3 regions of the Planococcus sp. APC 3906 genome follow, and region 2 is predicted to be linked to each of the others. Evidence: riboswitches for the same ligand, from Rfam matches in the RefSeq annotation. Region 2 holds a riboswitch; each other region holds the start of a gene.
The links. A riboswitch is a leader RNA that binds a small molecule or an ion and turns the genes downstream of it on or off. The one in region 2 is predicted to bind S-adenosylmethionine.
Positions count from the first base shown of each region.

Region 1 (8,107 bases), on a different contig from region 2:
GTGCGGCACCTTCAGCAATCGCGCGGATCTTTGCAGCGGTATCCGCCGTTTTTTTCCATGAATCGCCGCGGATGTAAAATCGCGCCGCGGCGTATTCCGGAATGATGTTCGGTGCATCGCCGCCGTGGGTGATGATACCGTGGACGCGGGCGTCGGACGGCAATTGCTGGCGCAGCGCATTGATGCTGTTGAAAAGCTGCAAGACTGCATCAAGCGCGTTAATGCCTTGTTCCGGAGAGCCGGCAGCGTGTGCCGGCTTGCCATAGAAATGGAATTCCAACGGATCCACTGCCAGCGAATTGCCGGTCAATGCCGTTTTCCCTGAAGGGTGGATCATCAGCGCCGCATCGATGCCTTCGAGCAGCCCGTGTTTCACGAAGCTGCCTTTCGCGCTGCCGTGGGGTCCGCCTTCTTCAGCAGGGGTGCCGAGCACTACGACGCGGCCGCCGGTTGAAGCGAGTGTTTCTGACAACGCAATAGCAGCTGCAACGCTTGTCGTGCCGATGATGTTATGGCCGCAAGCATGGCCAAGGCCGGGCAATGCATCGTATTCCGCAAGAAAAGCGATGGACGGACCGGGAAGCTCGCCGCCGAAGCTCGCGTAAAAGGCGGTTTCGTGGCCGGCAACGCCCGTTTCGACAGTGAAACCGGCCTCTTCAAGCAGCGCCACTAAGGTCTTGCTGGCAAAAAACTCTTCGTTGCCGATTTCCGGTTTGACGTGTATCGCTTGGCTAGCTTCAAAATATGCTGCCTGATTGGAATCAATCGACTGGGAAATGGTCTGGGAAGCTTCTTTGGCAATGATCATTGGAATTCCTCCTCAAGAATTATTGATAATCAACAAGTTCTTCAACTGAAACGAATGTCGGGATTTGAGCGCCTTTCGTGTGCTCGATGATGAATTCTTTCGTGTCTTCCTGCTGGTAAAGTTCAACTATTTTCAGGAAATCCGGATCTTCTGCATTTTCTTCACTCGCTGCGATCAAGTTGATGTACGGTGTCGCTGTTTCACTTTCGCGGGCAATCGGGTCTTCGGTAGGGTTCAAGCCGGCATCGACTGCAATGCCGTTATTGATGATGGAAGCGGCAACGTCACCCATAGCACGCGGTGTTTGGCCGGAAATCATCGGCACGATTTCAAGTTTTTTCGGGTTATCTGTAATGTCATCAGCTGTGCCTGTCAAACCGGCTTCATCCGCAAGTTCGATCAAGCCCGCTTCTTCAAGAAGCAGCAAGGCGCGGCCCATGTTCGTCGCTTCATTCGGTACGGCAATCTGTGAACCTTCAGGCAGTTCGTCGATCGATTCGTGCTTTTCAGAGTAAAGGCCCATCGGTGCAATAACGGTCGAGCCGATCGGAACGATATCAAGTTTATGTTCTGCAACGAATTCATCGAAATAAGAAATCGTTTGGAAAGCATTCAAATCAAGTTCGCCTTCTGCCAAAGCGATGTTCGGCGCTACGTAATCAGAGAACGTCACGATTTCTAGGTCGATTCCTTCTTTTTCAGCTTTCTCAGCGATGTGGTCCCAAATCGTCGTATCCGAGCCGCTGATGCCCAATGTGACTTTTCGATTGCCATCTGCGCCTTCTTCGTCATTGCCGCAAGCTGCCAGCAGCAAGGCAAGGATTGTTATCAATAAAAGAGCTGTCGTTTTTTTCATTTGAGATTCCTCCAATAGTGGGTTTAGTTGAATATTTTAATTGAAATAATATTCTTTAGATACCGATATTCCGCAAAACAGCTACGCTTGCCGTGGGCAAGACTTACCCGAAGCCTGCGAGGGCAAGTCTTTGCGACGAAGCGCATAGCGCTGCAGGAGCAGTAAGGTTTTCTCCGCTGTTTTGCTCCATATCTAGAGATATTTGAGCGGAGGCGCGGCAAAGGGCTAGGCGAAGCTATGAGACGAGTGTTCTTCTCGGCTCATGGCGAGAGCCATGCCCAGAGCGACCGCAGCGGTTTGTTAAAGTTAGTTTCTTTGTTTCAAATTGTATTTCATATTTATCTTCTTCGAACTTGTTTAGACAATAAGTTGCCGGCGGATTGGACGCCTTGCACCAGGACGACGAGAATCGCTACGGTGATGACCATGACCATCGTGTCGAAACGCTGGTAGCCGTAAGTGATGGCGAGGTCGCCGAGTCCGCCGCCTCCGATCGCGCCTGCCATGGCAGATGCGCCGATCAAGCCGACAATGGCGATTGTCAGGGCGAGCACGAGTGAGCTCAATGCTTCCGGGATCAAAAAGCGGAAGATGATTTGGGCCGGTGAGGCGCCCATCGCTTGCGCCGCTTCAATGACGCCTTTATCGACTTCAAGCAGCGAGTTTTCGATCAAGCGGGCGATGTACGGGCCGGCGTAGAAGACCAGCGGGACAATTGCTGCTGCTGTACCGATCGATGTGCCGACAATCAGCCGCGTCAGCGGGATGATGGCGACCATCAAGATGATGAATGGCACGGAACGGAAAATATTGATGACGATGTTCAATACTTTGGATACGGGTTCATTGGCGAGCAAATGGCCTTTGCGGGTGACGACCAGCAAGATGCCGAGCGGGAAGCCGATCAACAGGGAGAAGAAGAATGACGCACTGGTCATATAAACGGTTTCCCACAGCGCTTCCAAGATTTGTTCGTTATCAACTAGCATAATGCTGCACCTCCTCGACCTTTACGGTGTCGCTGCGGATTGCCGTTAGCGCGTTTTGTATCTCGGCAGCTGGACCGGTGAATTCGACAATCAGGTTGCCGTACGGTTCGCCTTGCAGTTCAGTAATGTTGCCGAATAAAACATTCAAGTCCAAATTGAAATCACGTGAAATGCGGGACATCAGCGGCTGCCCGACCGATGAGCCAGTGAATTGGATGCGGTAAATGGAATGGCTGCGCGATGGATCCTGCAATTGCTCCAGCAGCGACGGCGGCAGCTCATCGTTCATGACGGAGCGGACGAAACGCTGGGTGGTCGGCTGCTGCGGATTGGTGAAGACATCGAACACGGTTCCTTTTTCGATGACTTTTCCGGCTTCCAGCACCGCGACTTTGTCGCAGATTTCACGGATAACGCCCATTTCATGCGTGATGAGCAGGATCGTGATGTTGTATTCCCGGTTGATGCGGCGCAGCAATTCCAGAATCGACTGGGTCGTCTGCGGATCAAGAGCGGAAGTCGCTTCATCGCATAGCAGTACGGAAGGATTGGTGGCCAGCGCCCGGGCGATGCCGATGCGCTGTTTTTGGCCGCCCGATAATTGATCCGGGTATTTTTCTGCTTGGTCAGCCAAGCCGACAAACTCAAGCAAGTTTTTCACTTGCTCCTTGATCTTGTTCTTCGGCGTATTTGCCAGCAGCAGCGGCATGGCGACGTTGTGGTAAACCGTTTTCGAATTCAGCAGATTGAAGTGCTGGAAAATCATGCCGATGTCTTTTCGCGTTTTCCGGATTTCACTGCCTGACAAGGCCAGAATGTCTTTGCCGTGGATCAGCACGCGTCCGGTAGTCGGCCGTTCCAATAAATTGACGGTGCGGATCAGTGAACTTTTTCCGGCGCCGCTGAAACCGATGACACCATATATTTCTCCGGTCTCGACAGTCAAATCGATGCCGTTCAAAGCGTGGATTTCCTGTTTTCCGGATTGGTAGGTTTTGGTGACCTCCTCGAATTGAATCATGTAAAGCGCCTCCTCAAGCTGGTGATTCTATGCAAACCTTTTCGGTACGGATCAATCTTTCCAAAAGTGAACGATAAAAAGCCCTCTTTTTTTCTTAATCCAACAGAAAAAAAGAGGGCTTCGGCATGAAACCATCTCGTTCTCATCTTCCAAATGCACGGATGCATTTGCAGGAATTAGCACAGTTTTCGCATGAAGCGAATCCGCTGCCGAAACGTCATAGGGCCTGTCCCTCGGTTTCTCTGGATAAGAAAGTGATGTACGTATTCGATTTGTAATGCTTACTTTAAAGGGGGCTGTTGTAAAAGTCAACTAAATTCCCGAAAAAAGTTTTGGCGCGATTCTGCCGGCACCTGCTTAAGCAGAGCCAGCCGTTTTTTTACGCAGTACGGCAGAAACCCTTTTTTCCGTGCCATCTTTAACGCGTGCAATATTCTCTGTATGCTTCCAAATCGACATCGCAAACAGCAGAATGGCGATGGCTACAGGCCAGAATCCGTCAGCCGGAAACACCGCCACGGCGAGCAGCGTGACGTAAAGAACGAGTACACCAGCCACAAGGTAATCGGTGGCAAGTGAAACGATGACCAATAGAAGCAAGCCGGCAATTCCGAATCTCCAATCGAGCGCCAGCATTACACCGATGAGCGGCGCAGTTCCTTTGCCGCCGTTGAATTTCATGTAGATGGGAAAGTTGTGGCCGCACACGACGCCCGCGCCAATAGTGAACAATAAAGTCCAGACCGTACCATCCGGCAGCGCGGAGGCGTCCAGCAGCAGCCGGAATCCTGCAACCGCAAGAATGCCTTTGGCAATATCGAGAACGGCAACGAGTGCGCCGTATTTCCAACCAAGCACGATCGCGGCATTCGATGCCCCGGAATTTTTGACGCCTTCTTTTTTGATGTTGACGCCCGTCAACAGCTGGGAGATAAGGGAGCCGTGCAAAGAACCGATGATATAACCTGATATGAGTGCTGAAATCGTCCAAAATAACATCTGCCTTCTCCTCCTTCCTTTAATTTTAACGCAATAGGCGCTTCGAAGTTTCAAAATTATTCGAATTTTATGCTTGACATTGCTTTCCATTCTTTTTATACTTCACAACAAGATGAAAAACTAAATCTGAATACTCTTATCAAGAGAGGCGGAGGGAATAGGCCCTGTGATGCCCAGCAACCAACAAGCGCAGCTTGGAAAGGTGCTAAATCCTACAGATCCGGCACGACGGGATCTGGCAGATGAGAGGAGGTATACCCGTATATGACGGCCCTCTTCTTAACCGAAGAGGGCTTTTTCTGTTCCCTCCTCAACCTTGGTTTCTATCTATAAAAAATTAGGAGGAATAGAAATGACGAATTTTAAACCTGAAACTCTTTTATTGCACGGCGGCCAGCAGCCCGATCCCGTAACAGGATCAAGAGGAGTGCCGATTTACAAAACAACTTCCTATGTGTTTAAAGATACAGAGCATGCGCAGAATTTATTCGGCTTAAAAGAAGCTGGCAATATCTACTCACGCATCATGAACCCGACAGTCGACGTATTCGAACAGCGTGTGGCGCTGCTTGAAGGCGGCACTGCAGCTGTGGCATTGGCATCCGGCATGGCAGCCATCGCTTTTTCAATCTTGAATGTAGCGGAAGCGGGCGATGAGATCGTCGCGGACAGCAATTTGTACGGCGGCACTTACAGCCTTTTCGCAAATACATTGCCAAGGTACGGCATTACAGTCAAGTTTGTCGACGGCAAAGATCCGGAAAATTTCCGCAGCGCAATTACCGATAAGACGAAAGCGTTATTTGGCGAAATTATCGGCAATCCGAGCCTGAATGTCTTCGACGTGGAAAAGGTGGCGTCTATCGCTCATGAAAACGGCATTCCATTATTGATCGACAATACATTTGCATCGCCTTACGGCAGCAACCCGATTGAATTCGGAGCTGATGTGGTCATCCACTCGGCGACAAAATGGATTGGCGGCCATGGCACGACAATCGGCGGTGTGGTCGTCGATGGCGGGAAATTCAATTGGAACAATCCGAAATTCCCAAGCTACACGGAGCCAGACGAAAGCTACCACGGCATCCGCTACGGAATCGATGCAGAAGGCGCATCCTTTGCAACTAAATTGCGCGTCCAGCTGCTGCGTGATTTCGGCCCTTCTTTAAGTGCAGAAAGTGCTCATGCATTTTTACAGGGGCTGGAGACGCTGCATTTGCGGATTCCCCGCCATAACAGCAATGCCCAAGCTATCGCGGAATATTTAAGAGATCATCCGCAGGTCGAATGGGTTAATTTTATCGGCTTTGAAAATCATCCATCACATGGACTGGCCAAAAAATACTTGAAAGACGGCTACGGATCCATCGTCAATTTCGGCGTTAAAGGCGGGCGTGAAGCCGGCCGGAAAGTGATCGACAGCGTTGGATTGTGGTCGCATGTCGCCAATGTCGGCGATGCGAAATCGTTGATCATCCATCCGGCATCGACGACGCACCAGCAATTGTCTAAAGAGGAACTTGAATCATCGGGCGTAACAGAAGAGTTGATCCGCCTGTCGGTCGGGCTTGAGAATCCGGAAGATTTGATTGCGGACCTGGAACAGGCGATACAAGCTTCAGTTCTGGAAAACGTATAGGAGGAATGCAGAATGGCTAGCGTATCGATCGGATCTTTGGTCCTGGAGTCAGGAGAAATCCTTGAAAATGTCGAACTTGCCTATGAACGCTGCGGAAAAAATGGTGCCCCAGTGGTCCTTGTATGCCATGCTTTGACAGGCGATCAGTTTGCTGTCGGCACTGCAGAAAATCCTGGCTGGTGGGCAGGCTTGGCAGGGCCAGGAAAAGCCGTAGATACAAATAAGTTCCAGGTCATCACGTTCAATGTGCTGGGCGGATGCAGCGGATCTACTGGACCTTTGTCCATCAATCCGCACACTGGAACCCCTTACCGTGCTGCATTTCCGGCCATCACAATCCGTGATATGGTGAATGCAGAATACGCGGCTTTAAAGGAGTTGGGCATAACCGGCCTTGCAGCGGTCATTGGCGGATCGCTTGGCGGCATGAAAACTTTGGAGTGGGGACGCAGTTATCCGGAATTCACCAAAGCGATTTTCCCCCTTGCTGTCACGCCGGCTTACAGTGACTTCGGTGTAGCATTCAATTTTATCGGCATTCAGTCAATCATCAACGATCCGAAGTTCAATGGGGGAGACTATGGGGACGCCGCGGAGCTGAAAGGCTTTGAAGTGGCTCGCATGGCAGGGATGGTGACATATCGGAGCGGCGGAATGTTCAACGAGCGCTTCAGGCGTTCAACCCGCGGCGAAATTTTTGAAGTGGAGTCGTATTTGGCCTATCAAGGCCAGAAGCTGGCAAAGCGCTTCGATGCCAATAGCTATGTAGCTTTGCTGCAAGCAATGAATACACACGATGTTTCAGAAGCTCGGCTGGAAGTTGAGGTTTTCTCTCTTTCCTATACCCACGATTTGCTTTATCCGAGCGAAGGGATGGTGCCATGGCTAAAGTGCCAGCCAAATGCTTCGTGGGGAATCGTCGATACCCAATTCGGGCACGATGGTTTTCTGGTCGAATTTGAAAAATGGGACCATCACATTTCAAAAAAATTGAATAGCTTGCCAATTCCCCAGCTTATGCAATAGCATAAGCTTTTTTATTTGCCTTAAACTCAAAGTAAATGATGGAAAAATATCCTTGTTCCATGCATCTTTAAACCGAGATAATATTTATCAAAAATAGGTGAAAATGATTAATAAGGAATATGTTTACAGTTAAATAAAACGGGTACTTGCTGAATAATAAAATAAGCGGGGAGGAATGACCTAGTTTCACGAGGGATAAAATCGTCAAAATCAGATTTGGGAGCTATTAAGCCTTTTGGCATGGGGTCTTTGGTAGTAATTTTATTGATTTATAAAATTGGGTTTTTTTGACAAAGATTTGAAGTGGTGTTATTCATACATAGTAGAAGAAACCCGAGATATCAGTAAGCTGCGTTTACTTTGAAGAAAAAAGGAATAACTGCAAAGATACTTTTGAATTAACAAGTTGAAAAAATGACGATGAAAATCCAGGAGAGTGCCAACATGATCGAGTCTAAGAGAAAAGCCATTATCTTCTTTTTTCTTGCAGCAATTCTTGCAGGAACAGCAGGATTTCTAACTTTGCAAAAAGTGAAGGAATTGAATACGGATTTGGGGACGATGGTCAATGTTTATGCGGCTGGCCAAGATATTGCTTCACGCAGTGTCATTACCCCGAAGGACATTACTGTAGAAAAAATCCCTAAGAAATTCGTTACCGACGAACATATCACCAATACAGACGATTTGCAAAATAAGGTGTCGGTCATTCCATTGTCTTCCGGAGATTTGATTACAAAAAATATGTTGAAACAGGCATCTGCGG
Region 1 is NZ_JASDCW010000001.1:189,113-197,219, forward strand. It holds gene QMA09_RS00950 (M20 family metallopeptidase) at 1-808, opposite strand, end outside; gene QMA09_RS00955 (MetQ/NlpA family ABC transporter substrate-binding protein) at 828-1,664, opposite strand; gene QMA09_RS00960 (methionine ABC transporter permease) at 2,003-2,653, opposite strand; gene QMA09_RS00965 (methionine ABC transporter ATP-binding protein) at 2,643-3,674, opposite strand; SAM riboswitch class I at 3,814-3,927, opposite strand; gene QMA09_RS00970 (glycerol-3-phosphate acyltransferase) at 4,032-4,673, opposite strand; SAM riboswitch class I at 4,807-4,922, shown strand; gene QMA09_RS00975 (O-acetylhomoserine aminocarboxypropyltransferase/cysteine synthase family protein) at 5,026-6,315, shown strand; gene metX (homoserine O-acetyltransferase MetX) at 6,328-7,341, shown strand; gene cpaB (Flp pilus assembly protein CpaB) at 7,786-8,107, shown strand, end outside.
Region 1: it holds a riboswitch for S-adenosylmethionine, as region 2 does, so the genes downstream of both, QMA09_RS00975 (O-acetylhomoserine aminocarboxypropyltransferase/cysteine synthase family protein) here and QMA09_RS05045 (bifunctional homocysteine S-methyltransferase/methylenetetrahydrofolate reductase) in region 2, are expected to answer to the same signal.

Region 2 (8,107 bases):
TGTGCCTGCGGCAATAATTTTGAGAAGACCTTTACGAAATTTAATAAGAACGAGCAGCGCAAATGCGACGTCTGCCAACCGCCAAAAGCACCACGCGGCGAATAATACAAAAATGAAGCGCCCATTTCCTTACTAAGGAATGGACGCTTTTTTTGACGCAGAAAACTAGTTTTTACCATCTTCCGGCGGAACGATCCATGTCAGATGGTGGTCGTCTTCGTCAAACTCGATGATGACATTGGTTACATTCTTAATGCTTTCATAAATCCGTTTCTCGATGTAATCCCGAATGTCATCCGCTTCTTCGATGGTCATCTTCGAATCCACTTCAACTTTCAATTCAATATGCAGATGGTCTCATTCTTTGATGACATTGAGGTCTTGGATATCGTTGATTTTTGGATGCTGCAGCACTTTCGCCCCGATCCGTGCCTGCATTTTGACATCAGCTACTCCCAGCACCCCAGCTGCATTATCTAGGAAGATGCGGCTCACTACAAGGAGCAGTGCAATCCCGATGATAATGGAAGCGTAGCCGGTCGCGCTGTGGAACGGCGTATAGGTGGAAATTATAATTGCAAGCATAGCCAATAGGGCACCGCCGACTGCTACATTATCTTCCAAAAAAACAAGTTTAGTAGCGGCTTTGGCTCCTTTAATATGCTTATAGCTTTGCGGTATGATCTTAAAGCCTTTTGTTTCTTCTTTTGGAAGGTGTTCCGTGATTTCCTTCATTGCTTTATACAAAACGATTGCTTCCAAAATTGCTGCAAATCCGAGGACGCCGATATTCAGCCAAAACCAGTCTTCGGAATGCACGGCATTGGAAATGTGGTGGATACCTTCGACAATTGTTTCATAAGCCAATACCCCAACTACAAGCACGGCCCCCAGCAGCACCAAGTTGACTAATCGCCCAAAACCGCCTGGAAAACGCTCAGTAGGCTCTTTTTTGCTTAGCGCTGAACCGATAAATACAAAAATCTGATTGGCGGCATCCCCGAAACTGTGCATCATTTCAGCGAACATCGCGACGTTGCCGGTGATCAAATAGGCAATAGTCTTGATAATGGCGACAATAGTGTTAACAATTGCGGCCCATAAAGCTGATTTTGTCCCGAATTTCATCAAGCTGAAAAGTTCTCTCAAGGCCACCAGCTCCTCTCTGCTTCACTTATGTTTTTGAATGACATGCTCTTATCTATGTTCCCCATTAGAAAAAATCAAAAACGCAAAGCTGCTATAGGTACCAGCAGTTTCGCTGTCCATGTTGTGCTATTATTGAGAATGATAAAAACAAGTATGCAAAGCTATATGAGTGACAGGAGGTATAAGGATGGATAACAACGATTTACTCATACGATTGCGCTACGCGCTCGATATTAAGAACCACGATATGGTGGAGATTTTCAAGCTTGGCGGCGTCAAGGTGTCGAAAGAAGACGTCATGAAAATGCTGACGAAAACCCCTGAAGATTACGACGGCCAGCCCGGCGGCATTGTGGGCGAGGACGAATTCAAGGATTATTTGAGCGTTAGTGACGCAACATTCGAGTCGTTCTTGAATGGCTTGATCGTTTTCAAGCGAGGCAAGCAGGAGCCGAAGCCGGGCCAGCCCGACAAGCCCGCTCTGACGAATGAACCATCGAAGAACCTGTTGTTGAAGAAAGTGAAAATCGCACTGCAGCTGACGAGCGAGGATATGCTTGAAATCCTGGCACTGGCCGGCGTGACCGTCACGAAGAGTGAGATGAGCGCAATGCTGCGCAAAGAAGGGCATAAAAATTACAGCGTCTGCGGCGACCGTTATGCGCGTAATTTCTTGAAGGGCCTGGGCCTGAAATACCGCAAGTGAAGAACAAAAGCAAAAACGCAAACCCATTGCCGGGTTTGCGTTTTTTTAGGCTCAATTCAGGTTATTTTGCGTTTCTTCTATATAATGTTCGAGGCGGTCGAACGTTTCGGTCATTCCTTCGACGGCCCCCATATCCGTGACTTTGTGCAGGTCTTCTTCCGAGTCGAACACGGTGCGGCTAACAAGGCGTGTGCCGTTTTCTTCTTCCACGAATTCGTCGATAATTTTCATAGCGGGAAAACCTTCAGCATCGTTGCCTTCTTCATCAGAAAATTTGTCCGTATACGTAAGCAAATGAGGTTTTTCGACTTTCTCATAAACCGCTTTTCCCCAAGCTTCCTGACCGTCTTCCGAACGCATGCAATAATGCCAGATACCGCCGGGCCGGACATCCATCTTGTAGTTCTCCGTCGTCCAGCCGTTCGGCCCCCACCAATTCTTCACGTGCTGCGGTTCCGTGTACATCGTATACAAGAGTTCAGCGGGCGCATTGAAAAACCGTTCCATTACCAGTTCGGTGCCTTCGATTCGCGTCGAGGCGCCGTTTGATCCGTTATTCATCGACATCGTTATTCCTCCTTCTGGTTTTTGTGTGCTTTCTCCGTTTCTTCCGGGCAGCAGCGTCCAAGCCATAAGGGAATCTTTTGAATACCTCCATGATAATGAATTTCCGCTTGAATGAAAAGCATATTCGCAATAAATTATGTGAATTCATAGAAAATAACAATTTCTAAATTCTCGTAAAATGATTATGATAAAAAAGGAAGAATTTTTTACAGTGAAGGGGATAACTGGGATGAAATGGCTGCCGACAAGAAAGAATAAGGTGGATACCTTTTGGCAATGGTTTTCGGACAATGAGGAAAGTTATTTTGAGCTGGCGGAAGAGGAAAGAGAAGAGCTTTTTGATTTGCTGCACCGCAAGCTGAAAAAGGTCAATAAACATCTGGCGTTTGAATTCAGTGCAGAGCCGGAAGATGGCAAGCGCGAGTTCATCATTAGCGCGGATGGGATGGTGGAGGCATTTGACGAGGTCTTCGACTTGCATGAAACGGCACCACAACTCGAGCGGTTTACAATCATCCCATTCCGGCAAGCGTCTGACGAGGAGTTCAGCGTCAATTGGGGCGATATGGAATTGACAAGGGACGACGTCTATTACACGGCGCTGAAAGATCTGGAGCGCGAGGAAGTCAGCTTGAACCTCTATATCAAAGGGCTGACCGAAGAGAACAATGAAGAGCTGATTCCAGTGGTCTTTATTCTGCTGGATTCGGTCATCGGTGAATACAATATGGGCGTGCACGTCGGCAATATCGAGTTCCGTCCGTTTGAAGCACATCCGAAAGCGCGGCCAATCAAAAACTTGAAGGAATTGTTTCCAGACGATGGCCTGTGAAGGTTTTTGAAATAAAGTGCGTCAACGGATTTTATTTACAGGAGAAAGCATTGTCCATGCCGTATAGTATAAACAAGGCATTTACATGATTTTTTGATCGTTGCTCGGACAGCCGGTACACAGAAGAGGAAAGGGGTGAAGTTGATGCAGCTTATCGTTTTGGTGCTTGGCTTAATAGCTGTGGCGCTGTATGCCTATAAAAAGAAGGGGCCTTCGGAAGGCGGAAGGAAGAGGCAGACTAAGGACGCAGGAGTAGATTTGGCGCTTGTGACAGCAGAGCGGACCAGAGAGCTGCCGGAGCCGGTGCAGAAATGGCTGGCATGGAGCGGTTCGGTCGGCAAAACGGAAGTCCGCAGCATGTACTTGGAGCAGAGCGGGCAAATCAAGCTGAAACCGGAACAGAAGCATTGGACTCCTGCCAAAGCGGAGCAGTATTCAACTTTCGAACCCCCGGAATTTACGTGGAAAGTGGATATGAAAATGGCACCTGGCACCCACATCAGCGGGAAGGATGTCTTCCGCAACGGGCATGGACAGATGCGCATCAAATTCGACGGCATTATGCCGCTTTCGAAGACTGAAAACAATGCCAAGACGAACCAATCGTCGCTGCAGCGCTATTTGATGGAGTTGGCGTGCTGTCCGGCAGCGGCCTTGAGCTCCTATGTCGATTGGCAGAAGGTCGATGAAACGACGGCCACAGCGATGATGGAATTGAACGGTGTTTCCGGTACCGCGGATTTCCATTTCGATATGCAAGGTGAACTGAAATCTGTGACAGCGCTGCGTTATAAAGACAGCGACGAAGGGGCCGAGAAGATGCTGTGCACCGCGAATATCCTGGGTTATATGGAAGCGGACGGCATCAAGGTGCCGTCAAAGATCGAGATTGTCTGGGACCTGCCGGAAGGGCCATTTACTTGGTACAAATTCGAAGTCAGCGGCGTCCGATACAATGAGCCTGCGCCAACGGGATGGCTTTGAACAGGGAATGAGTTTATCCGTCAAACGACAAGGGAAAAGACAGGTTATGGAATGCCACAGCTAGCAGGCTGTGGTTTTTATTTGTATCAATCTGAGAGAATGGAAGTGTAAAGGATGAATTATCGGAATATTGGCAATACGGATTTAAATGTCAGCGAATTGAGTTTCGGCACGTGGGCAATCGGCGGCGACTGGGGCAGCAACGACGACAGCGAATCGCTGCGCGCACTCGATTACGCCATGGATGAAGGCGTGAACTTTTTCGACACGGCTGATGTCTACGGCGGCGGCCACAGCGAAGAGCTATTGGCCAAAGCGACAAAAGGCAAAGGGTCAGATATCATGATCGCAACGAAATTCTGCCGCGCAGGCGATATCCATGACCCTGCGACGTATTCGGAAGAAAGCGTCACGGCTTATTGTGAAGCGAGCTTGCAGCGCTTGGAACGCGAAACGATCGACCTCTACCAGATCCATTGTCCGCCGATCGAGATCTTGCGCGATGGACGGGTTTTCGAAGTGCTGGATAAACTGAAGGCGCAAGGCAAAATCCGCCATTACGGCGTCAGTGTCGAAACGGTGGAAGAAGGCTTGCTGTGCCTGGAAAATCCCAACGTCAGCAGCCTGCAAGTCATCTTCAATCTGTTCCGCCAGAAACCGCTCGAGGAATTATTCCCGAAAGCGTCGGAGCAAGGCGTCGGCATTCTGGCGCGCGTGCCATTGGCAAGCGGCTTGCTGACCGGCAAATTCAAAAAAGACGCCGAGTTCGAAGAAGCGGACCACCGCAATTTCAACCGCGACGGCCAAGCGTTCAACGTCGGTGAAACATTTGCCGGCCTGGAGTTCAACAAAGGCGTCGACCTCAGCAATGAACTGAAATGGATTGCAGAAGGGCGCGGCAATATGGCGCAAGCGTCGCTGAAGTGGATTTTGGAACACGATGCGATTTCATCTGTCATTCCGGGCTTCAAGAATGTGCGCCAAGTAGAAGACAATCTGAATGCACTTTATGCAAAAGCATATTCAGCCGAAGAGCTGGAACGCCTGTCGCAATTCTATAAAGAAGAAGTGGCTGGAGCAATCAGAGGGCCGTATTAGAATGAGGATTTACGATGGCGCCCTTCACGCGAGTGGGGGGCGTTTTCGTCTGTCTGCATTCAGCCTCCGCACAATATGCAGAAAGTATCCGCTTTCATTTAGAATTAAACAGAAAGTTCTACGTTTTTAGACGAATTCGCTTGACCGGTGCTCTTTATGCAGGTAAGATTTTAAGAATACAAAAACTGCATAGTGAATTCTTATCGAGAGAAGTTGAGGGACTGGCCCTGTGACGCTTCAGCAACCAGCCATTCGTGGTCAGGTGCTAAATCCAGCAGGCACGCAATTGCCTGGGAGATGAAAAGGAACGAGTTTAACGACCGTAAAGCCTTCTTTTTCATGGAAGGCTTTTTTTCTATATACAGGAGGGTGAGCGGCATGAAATTATTGGATGCATTGAAAACGCGCGTGTTGACAGGGGACGGTGCGATGGGGACGCTGCTGTATTCGTATGGCATCGAGTATTGCAACGAGGAGCTGAACCTGCAGCGGCCGGAAATCGTCAGCAAGATCCACCAGGATTACATCAAGGCGGGAGCCGATATCATCCAGACGAATACGTACGGCGCGAACGCCCATAAGCTGGCGCGCTACGGCCTCGAAGAGCAAGTGAAAGACATCAACCTCGCTGCGATTGATATCGCAAAGCGCGCTGCGGCGCCGGGCGGGCAATACGTCTTCGGTACAATCGGCGGCATCCGCGGCATGCGGAAAAGCGATGCCACGATGCAGGAAATCATTGCAATGGTCGACCAGCAGGCGCAGCATTTATTGTCCGGCGATCCGGACGGCTTGCTGCTGGAAACGTATTACGATTTCGAAGAGCTTGCTGCGACGGTCACGCATTTGAAAAACATGACGGATACGCCGCTGATTGCGCAAGTGTCGATGCACGAGCCGGGCATCCTGCAAAACGGCATGTCGCTGAACGATGCGCTGCATCAGCTTGAAGCACTCGGAGCGGAAATCGTCGGCGTCAATTGCCGCCTTGGCCCGCACCATACGATCCAGGCATTCGAAGAAGTATCGCTGCCGGAAAAAGCATTCCTGTCGGCGTATCCGAATGCCAGCTTGCTCGACGTGGAAGACGGCCGCATTGTCTATGAATCGGAAGCCGATTATTTTGGGCGGGCTGCCTTGTTATTGAGAGAAGAAGGTGTGCGCTTAATTGGCGGCTGTTGCGGCACGACGCCGAAGCACATTGAAGAAGTGAAAAAGCGCATGCGCAATTTGGCGCCGGTGACGGAAAAGAAAGTAGTGGCGAGAAAGCCGATTGTCATCCGGGAAGCGGAAGCGCTCGACGTCAAGCCATTGCATGAAAAAGCGAAGACGGAGCGCACAATCATTGTCGAACTCGACACGCCGCGCCATTTGGACGTCTCAAAATTCATCGAAGGCTCGAAAGCGCTGAATGCGGCGGGAGTCGATGCCGTGACGATGGCCGATAATTCGCTTGCTTCGCCACGTATTTCCAATATGGCGATGGGGTCGATTTTAAAGCAGCAGGAAAACATCCGGCCGCTCGCGCACATCACGTGCCGCGACCGTAATTTGATCGGCCTGCAATCGCATTTGATGGGGCTTGACGCCCTTGGGATGCATGATATCCTGGCAGTTACGGGAGATCCAACGAAAGTCGGGGATTTCCCGGGAGCGACAAGCGTCTATGACGTTTCGAGCCTGGAATTGATTCAACTGATCAAGAAACTCAACGAAGGCATTTCGTTTTCCGGCAAGCCGCTGCGCAAAAAAGCGAATTTCTCGGTGGCGGCGGCATTCAATCCGAATGTCCGCGTCGTCAGCCGGGCGGTCAAGCGGCTGGAACAGAAAATCGACAGCGGTGCGGATTATTTCATTTCCCAGCCGGTGTTCACGAAAGAGAAAATCATTGAAATATACGAAGAAACGAAGCATTTGAGCACGCCGATTTTCCTTGGCATCATGCCGCTCACTAGCATACGCAGTTCGGAATTCCTGCACAACGAAGTGCCAGGCATCAAGTTATCGGAAGATGCGCTTGAACGGATGCGCGCATGCGGCGAAGATAAGGACCGGGCGACCGCTGAAGGCATTGCGATAGCGAAGGAATTGATCGATACGGCGGCGGGGCTGTTCAACGGCATTTACTTGATCACGCCATTTTTCCGTTACGAAATGTCCGTGGAATTGATCGATTACATCAGGCAACTAGATTTGCAGAAAGAAGGCGAAAGCAGCCATGTCCAAAACACTTATTGAACAACAGCTTGAAAAACGGATCCTGATCATTGATGGCGCGATGGGAACGATGATCCAGAACGCCGATTTGTCGGCGGAAGATTTCGGCGGCGAGGAATTCGACGGCTGCAACGAGTACTTGAACATCGTGCGGCCGGACGTCATCGAAGGCGTCCACAAAGCCTATTTGGAAGCGGGAGCAGACATTCTTTGTACGAACACGTTCGGCGGGACGCCTGTGGTCTTAGACGAGTATGGGCTTGGAAACCAGGCAGCGGACATCAACCGCCGCGCTGTGGAAATTGCCAAGAAAGCGGCTGCTGCTTATTCCACCCCTGAATGGCCGCGCTTTGTTGCAGGTGCAATCGGGCCGACGACGAAAACCTTGTCGGTGACAGGCGGCATCACGTTCGACGCCTTGCGCGAAGATTTCCATGTACAGGCGAAAGCGCTGGTTGAAGGCGGAGCGGATTTGATCTTGCTGGAAACGAGCCAGGACATGCTGAATGTCAAAGCGGCGACGATCGGCATCAAGCAGGCGTTCGAAGAGTTGG
Region 2 is NZ_JASDCW010000005.1:147,986-156,092, reverse strand. It holds gene QMA09_RS05080 (hypothetical protein) at 1-105, shown strand, start outside; partial or broken gene QMA09_RS05075 (cation diffusion facilitator family transporter) at 166-1,149, opposite strand; gene QMA09_RS05070 (YehS family protein) at 1,337-1,855, shown strand; gene QMA09_RS05065 (SRPBCC family protein) at 1,907-2,422, opposite strand; gene QMA09_RS05060 (hypothetical protein) at 2,652-3,254, shown strand; gene QMA09_RS05055 (DUF6920 family protein) at 3,399-4,238, shown strand; gene QMA09_RS05050 (aldo/keto reductase) at 4,353-5,336, shown strand; SAM riboswitch class I at 5,534-5,640, shown strand; gene QMA09_RS05045 (bifunctional homocysteine S-methyltransferase/methylenetetrahydrofolate reductase) at 5,715-7,574, shown strand; gene metH (methionine synthase) at 7,555-8,107, shown strand, end outside.

Region 3 (8,107 bases), on a different contig from region 2:
ATTGCTGTTCAGTCTATATCTACTTTAGTATAATTCTAATGTAAGAATTATAATCTGCCGTAGCAGTACCCAGCAGTAATGTTAAGGATAGAAGTTCACCATTTTCATTATCATTAGGAGGGTTTAACAGATGGAAAACAACGATCAAAAGCGTCACACAGCTGCATCCGATGCACAATGTCCGATCACGGGCGCAGGAGGCGGACAGCCAACCGACCAAACAGGCGGGCACAGAGACAGTGCCATTACAACTTCGAACAAACCAGGCAAAACCCAAAATAAAGACTGGTGGCCGAATATGCTCAACGTGGGCATTCTGCATCAGCACGATAAAAAATCGAATCCGCTAGGTGAAGAGTTTGATTACAAAGCGGAATTCGAGAAATTGGATTACGATGCATTGAAGCAAGATCTTCACGCTTTGATGACCGACAGCCAAGACTGGTGGCCGGCAGATTACGGCCATTACGGCGGCTTGTTCATCCGTATGTCATGGCATGCTGCAGGAACGTATCGGAACACGGACGGCCGCGGAGGCGGTTCGACCGGAAACCAGCGTTTTGCACCGCTTAACAGCTGGCCGGATAACGTAAACTTGGACAAAGCGCGCCGTTTGCTGTGGCCGATCAAGCAAAAATACGGAAACAAAATTTCCTGGGCTGATTTACTTGTCTTGACGGGCAACGTGGCACTGGAATCAATGGGCTTCAAAACCTTCGGATTCGCTGCAGGCCGTGAAGACATTTGGGCACCGGAAGAAGACGTATATTGGGGCAATGAAAAAGAATGGTTAGCGGATAATCGTTATTCCGGGGACCGCGAATTGGAAAACCCGTTGGCAGCCGTACAAATGGGCTTGATTTACGTCAATCCGGAAGGTCCGAACGGCAAGCCGGATCCTCTTGGAAGTGCAGTCGATATCCGCGAGACATTCGCGCGCATGGGGATGAATGACGAAGAGACGGTTGCGTTGATCGCAGGCGGACATACTTTCGGCAAAGCCCACGGCGCTGGAGATCCTTCCAACGTAAGTGACGATCCGGAAGCAGCAGTTATCGAAAACCAAGGATTGGGCTGGAAGAGCTCGTACGGTTCAGGAAAAGGCCGCGATACGATTTCAAGCGGTATCGAAGGTGCATGGACGGCCAACCCAACGCAATGGGATAACGGCTATTACGAGCAATTATTCGGCTACGAGTGGGAATTGACGAAATCTCCTGCAGGCGCTTACCAATGGACGGCAAAAGATCTGCCGGAAGACCATATGGCACCGGATGCAGAAGATTCGTCGATCAAAGTAAAAACGATGATGACAACGGCTGATATGGCGTTGCGCATGGATCCTGCTTATGAAAAAATTTCCCGCCGTTATTATGAAAACATGGAAGAGTTCCAAGATGCCTTTGCCCGCGCGTGGTTCAAGCTTCTCCACCGTGACATGGGACCAAAAGAGCGTTACTGGGGACCAGAAGTTCCAACAGAAGAATTGATCTGGCAAGATCCAGTACCGGAAGCACCAGGCACTTTAAAAGACAAGGAATTGGATGAGCTGAAAGTGAAGATCCTTGAAAGCGGACTGAACCCGCAGCAATTGGTCAAAACAGCTTGGGCTTCTGCCAGCACATTCCGTAATTCAGACAAGCGCGGCGGTGCCAACGGAGCACGCATCCGATTTGCTCCTCAACGCGAATGGGAAGTAAATGAGCCAGAAGAATTAGCGAAAGTTCTTGCCTTCTACGAGCAGCTGCAAGCAGAAACCGGCAACAAAATCAGCATCGCTGACTTGATCGTGCTCGGAGGAAACGCTGCGATTGAACAAGCGATAAAAGCAGCTGGCTTCGATCTTGCCGTTCCTTTCACGCAAGGCCGTGGAGATGCACTCGAAGAACAAACTGATGCAGAAAGCTTCAAAGTGCTGGAGCCGATTTCAGACGGTTTCAGAAATTACCAGAAGAAAGAATACGCAACAAGCCCAGAAGAAATGCTGCTTGATAAAGCGAGCTTGCTTGGCTTAACAGCTCCGGAAATGACTGTATTAGTCGGCGGCATGCGCGCATTCGGCGCCAATTACCAAGGAGCTACTGAAGGAATCTTGACCGACAAACTCGGCGTGCTGACAAACGATTTCTTCGTTAACTTATTGGATATGAACATCGAATGGACACCAGCAGAGTTCAATAAATACGAAGGCAGATACCGCGGTACGGAAGAAGTTGTCCGCACTGCAACACGTTTTGACTTGGTATTCGGCTCGAACGCAATCCTGCGTGCCATTGCTGAAGTATACGCACAAGACGACAGCAAAGAAAAATTCGTTCGCGATTTCATCAAAGCTTGGAACAAAGTGATGAACGCAGACCGTTTTGATCTTGTAAACAAATAAGCAAAAATCCTGGCCAGGAGCAACACGCTGGCCAGGATTTTTTAATAGTACGGGGATATTACATACTCCATATAGCAATAAGCAAATCGCAAAAAAGGCCGGGCCATTTTGTTTTTTAGCTGATTACAAGGTGTCATGAGATATTCAGAAAAATAATCAGAACAGAAAAAAGAGACAGAAGACAGCCTTTACTGCCATTCTGTCTCCTATCGATTTAAAAGAGAATTTTCAGTGCCTTTTGTGGAGAAGGGCACTGTTTTTTATATTTTGCAAAACAAAGGCGTTATTTAACTTTAATAACGATTTTTCCGCGAGCATGATGAGTTTCACTTAACGCATGTGCAGCTTGAAGTGATTTTTCATTAAAATCAAAAGTTTCGCCAATCACTGCTTTTAATTTCCCGGCCTCATACAAATCAGCTAGCTTCTGCAATTGTTCACCTTTTGGATCAAGCCATAAGAAACCTGCTTCAACTTCATACTTTTGCGCCTCTTCTTCATTTGGCGGTGCAGCAATCGAAACCAATTTGCCTTTTGGTTTTAGAACTTTATAGCTGTTAGACTGAACTTCTCCGCCCATTGAATCCAAAACAAAATCATAATCATGCAGAATTTGGCTGAAATCTTCCGTTTTGTAATTAATCACTTGGTCTGCACCCAAGGATTTCACAAACTCTTCATTTTCTTCGCTTGCTGTCGTTGTGACATAAGCACCGAGTGATTTAGCGATCTGAATCGCAAAGGTTCCAACTCCGCCAGCTCCTGCATGAATAAGAACCTTGTCATCTTTCTTTACGCCTGCAAAGTCTACCAGGCATTGCCACGCAGTGAGCCCTGCCAGGGGAATAGCCGCAGCTTCCTCGAAACTCATTGAAGCGGGCATTTTAGCGAGCAAGTTTTCATCCACTGGTGCATATTCAGCGTAAGTGCCCTGTCTTGTTGTGGCTGGCCGTGTAAAGACGCGCTCACCTACTTCAAAGTTTCTTACGTTGCTTCCTTTTTTCACAATAATTCCTGCAGCATCCCAACCGAGGATAATCGGAAATTCAAATGGCAGCATATCGGTTAAATACCCTGCACGAACTTTCCAATCGATCGGGTTAATGGAGGTTGCATGAATCTCCACTAACACTTGATCTTCGTGAATTGAAGGTTGGTCTACTTCTCTTTCTTGTAACACATCTTTATCTCCATATTGGTCAATGACAATTGCTTTCAAGTGATGACCTCCCTGTATTTTAGCTGGAACAGTTCCTGATCTGTTTTCCCATGAAAAAGCAGGTTAACAGAAATGTTTGGCTCCAGCTGATTAGTAGAAGAGTAACAAAAATAGAAAAGCGCCGTCAATATTCCTGATTCCTGCGCGCCATTAAAGAGGGAGAGGCCTTTCAAAATATGATTATGAATCAAAAACCTTAAATTTCCATGGGAAAATCAGTGTAAATTCAAAATAAATGAAAAATGTGTTTGACAGGAGAGCCAATGTCAAATACTATCGTTAATATGTAAAAAAATTAAATAACTTATCAAGAGAGACTGAGGGACAGGCCCTGTGAAGTCCAGCAACCATCATGTTTATGAGAGGTGCTAATTCCTGCAGGGTGTTTTTCATTCTGAGAGATAAGAAATTGGTCGAGCCTCTTTCCTATTTGAAAGAGGCTTTTTTGCATCTAAAAACAGGGAGATCACACGCACGTTCCGCAAGAATAATAACAATAAGACAGAGAAAAGGGGCTTGAACATGAAAAGAAATCATTATTTATTCGTATCATTGTTTTTATTAGCAGCAGGCACACTCGGCGGCTGTTCGTCAAAGGAAGCGACAAGCGCAACGGGCGACCAAGTGATTTTGGTAGGGACGCAGAATGATTACCCGCCATTCGCCTTTGCGGACGACAACAATGAGTTGACCGGCTACGACATCGAAGTGGTCAAAGCGATTGATGAACAATTGGACGGCTACGCATTCGAGTTTGTCGCCGTGCCGTGGGACAGCATGTTTCTTGCTTTGGAGTCCAATAAAATCCAGGCAATCGCCGACCAGGTAGCTAAGACGCCTGAACGCCAGGCAAAATACTTGTTCACCGATGAATCTTATTTTGCCGCTGAAACGGTCATTGCCGTGAAATCGGGAAGAGAAGACATCCAAACGATCGAAGATCTGGAAGGCAAGGCGGTCGGCGCATTAGCGGGCGATTCGTATACGCTTTTGCTGGAGGAATACAACGAAACGGCGAAAACCCCGATCGACTTGAAATACAGTGAAAGCGGCAACCCTTCGGAAATTCTGCAGGATGTCCAAAATGGCCGTGTGGATGCTTATGTCAATGATCCGATTATGATCGATGCGGTGTTGGAAAAGAACGATTTGGGCGTCGAGATCGTGGGCCAGCCCTTGGTCAATGATGACATGGGCATTGTCTTGAAAAATGGCGAGCAGGGCGAAGAGTTGAAAGCATTGGTAGACCCGATCCTGGAACAGCTTAAACAGGACGGCACCTTAGCAGAACTATCGGAAAAATGGACTGGCGGAGAATATATTCCTGAATAGGTTCGTGGAAGGAAAGAGAAAATGGAGAATTTACTGGATCTGAATTTTTTAATCGAAAGTTTTCCTGCCATTGTTTCCCGGCTGCCCATTACGATCGGGATAGCGGTCGGCTCCTTGGTTTTGAGTTTGTTTATCGGCGTGTTTACAGCATTGATCAAAATATACAAAGTTCCGGTATTAAGCGTAATTTCATCGATATACGTTTCGTTTATCAGGGGAACGCCTTTGCTCGTTCAAATCTACCTCGTGTTTTACGGCATACCGAAAATCATTTACTTTTTGCAGATCGAATACGGCTGGCTGCAATCGGCAGACGTCAATAGCATAGCGCCTGAAGTCTATGCGCTGCTGGCATTTTCCGTCAACCTCGGTGCGTATTTATCCGAAACGATCCGGTCCGCCATCGAATCGGTGGACCGCGGACAATTTGAAGCCGCGAAAGCGATCGGCATGAGCCCGACGGCGATGATGCTGAAAATCATTTTCCCGCAGGCGTTGGCCGTCGCGATACCGAACCTCGGCAATATGTTCATCAGCACGATCAAGGACACGTCGCTTGTGTTCATCATCGGGGTCATCGACATTATGGGGCAAGCCAAAATTCTCGGTTCACGCGGCTTGGCATTTTTTGAAGTGTATATTGCGGTATCCATTGTTTACTGGATTCTTTGCATCATCGTGGAGCGGGTGCTCGTGAAAATAGAGAAGCGGGCGCGCAGATATGAAAGAGGGATTGCGGCATGATCAAGTTAGAAAACATCCACAAATACTACGGCAGCCAGCACGTCCTGAAAGGAATCGACCTCGAGGTCTCGAAAGGCGAGATTGTTTCGATTTTGGGGCCAAGCGGATCGGGGAAATCGACGCTGCTGCGCTGCATCAATTTCCTGGAACAGCCGACGAGCGGCATCGTGGAAATCGGCGGCAAAAGAGTAGACGTCGAATCCGCCAGCAAAGCAGATGTGTTCGCGCTGCGGACGTCGACCGGAATGGTCTTTCAACAATATAATTTATTTAAAAATTTGACCGTGCTGGACAATGTCATGATTGGGCTTACGAGCGTCAAGCAATTGAAAAAAGACGAAGCAAAAAAGAAGAGCCTGGACATCCTGGAGCGGGTCGGATTGACGAACCGGCTCAGCCATTACCCGGCACAATTATCCGGCGGCCAGCAGCAGCGGGTGGGGATTGCCCGCGCGCTTGCGCTGAATCCCGAAGTTCTATTGTTCGATGAACCGACATCTTCACTTGATCCGGAGCTGGTTGATGAAGTGTTGGCCACGATCAGAGGCGTAGCAGCGACCGGGAAGACGATGTTCATCGTGACCCATGAGCTCCAGTTCGCCCGTGAAATCTCGGACCGCGTCATTTTCATGGAAGACGGCGTGATTGTCGAAGAAGGAACGCCCGAACAGCTTTTCACGCAGCCGAAAGCGGAAAGAACAAAGCAGTTTTTAAGTAAAGCAAGCCGGAATAAATAAAAAGGATCAACGAGCTTGGATATGGGAAGGATGTTTTGGAATGAACCCAATCGAACAAATTTTGAAAAGCTTTCCTATCGTCATACTTGACGGGGCAATGGCGACGGAGCTTGAAAATTACGGCTGCAATTTAAACGACCGTTTATGGTCAGCGAAAGTGTTGATGGAAAATCCGGAATTGATCAAGAAAGTCCACCTCGATTATTTTCAAGCCGGCGCGGATTGCGCGATTACGGCGAGTTACCAGGCGACGATCGAAGGCTATAAAGAAAAAGGGCTGACGGCTGAAGAGGCGGCGGACTTGATCACAAAATCGGTGAGGCTGGCACAAGAAGCGCGCGATGAATTTTGGGCGGAGCTGGACGGCCAATCGTCCCGGCCGAAACCACTGGTGGCCGCATCCGTCGGCCCCTACGGTGCATTTCTTTCGGATGGCTCGGAATACCGCGGCGATTACGGCGTAGGCAAAGAGGAGCTGAAGGAATTTCACAGAAGCCGGATCGAGCTGCTGGTTGAAGCCGGCGCGGATATTTTAGCGTGCGAGACGATTCCTTCATTACTGGAGGCGCAAGCGATTGTAGAAGTGCTGACGGAATTTCCGGGCGTCTACGCGTGGATCTCTTTCAGCGCGAAAGACGTCCTCCACATCAGCAACGGGGAAACGGCTGCGGAATGCGCCAGATACCTGGATGGCCAGGAGCAGGTGGCGGCAATCGGCATCAATTGCACCGCGCCTCGGTTTGTCGAGTCGTTGATCAAGGAAATCGCACGCGAGACAGCGAAGCCGATCATCGTTTATCCGAATTCCGGGGAAGCCTACGATCCTGCGAGCAAGACGTGGGATGGAAAGGCGCTTGAACAGCGCTACAGCTCCCTTAGCCAAGTTTGGCATAGAGCGGGAGCAACTGTTATTGGCGGCTGTTGCAGGACCTCTCCGCAAGATATCGAAGGCATTGCGGCGTGGGTGCGCAATTCATAGGTTGAAAAAAGAAAAGGAAGGTTCTTAAGCGCCAGGTTATGTGCGTATAAGGACCTTTCTTTTATTGGATTTAACGGAGAGGCCGATAAAGCTTTCCGCTTTATAACGCGCTTTAAATAGTTTATAATTGGAAGTTGGTAGCAGATATTTAATGTAAATCGCCAATATGGATTATGATAAACTTATAAAAAAGGCAGAAGAGCTGTACAGCCCGGCAAGGCGTGCATCTTGATCTGCAAATATACGGGATAAGGAAGGGTATAATGAGCAACCGACATGAAAAAACAGATGTTATCTTAATTGGTGCGGGAGTCATGAGCGCAACTTTGGGCGCAATGCTTAAAGAAGTGGCACCGGAATGGGAAATCAAAGTGTTTGAGAAGCTCGAAAAAGCGGGGGCGGAAAGCTCCAACGAGTGGAATAATGCGGGTACGGGGCATGCGGCGCTGTGCGAGCTTAACTATACACCCGAAAAACCGGATGGCTCTGTGGAAATCAGCAAAGCGATCAAAATCAACGAGCAATTCCAGCTGTCGAGACAGTTCTGGTCCTATTTGGTAGAAAACAAGCGGATCAGCAACCCGCAGGACTTCATCATGCCGATTCCGCATATGAGCATGGTGCAGGGGGAAAAAGACGTGCGTTTCTTGGAGAAACGTTTTGAAGCGCTGTCTACGAACCCGCTGTTCAAAGGCATGGAATACTCAGCCGAC
Region 3 is NZ_JASDCW010000022.1:14,560-22,666, forward strand. It holds gene katG (catalase/peroxidase HPI) at 131-2,383, shown strand; gene QMA09_RS12660 (NADP-dependent oxidoreductase) at 2,667-3,602, opposite strand; SAM riboswitch class I at 3,904-4,010, shown strand; gene QMA09_RS12665 (transporter substrate-binding domain-containing protein) at 4,125-4,934, shown strand; gene QMA09_RS12670 (amino acid ABC transporter permease) at 4,956-5,678, shown strand; gene QMA09_RS12675 (amino acid ABC transporter ATP-binding protein) at 5,675-6,415, shown strand; gene mmuM (homocysteine S-methyltransferase) at 6,456-7,394, shown strand; gene QMA09_RS12685 (malate:quinone oxidoreductase) at 7,658-8,107, shown strand, end outside.
Region 3: it holds a riboswitch for S-adenosylmethionine, as region 2 does, so the genes downstream of both, QMA09_RS12665 (transporter substrate-binding domain-containing protein) here and QMA09_RS05045 (bifunctional homocysteine S-methyltransferase/methylenetetrahydrofolate reductase) in region 2, are expected to answer to the same signal.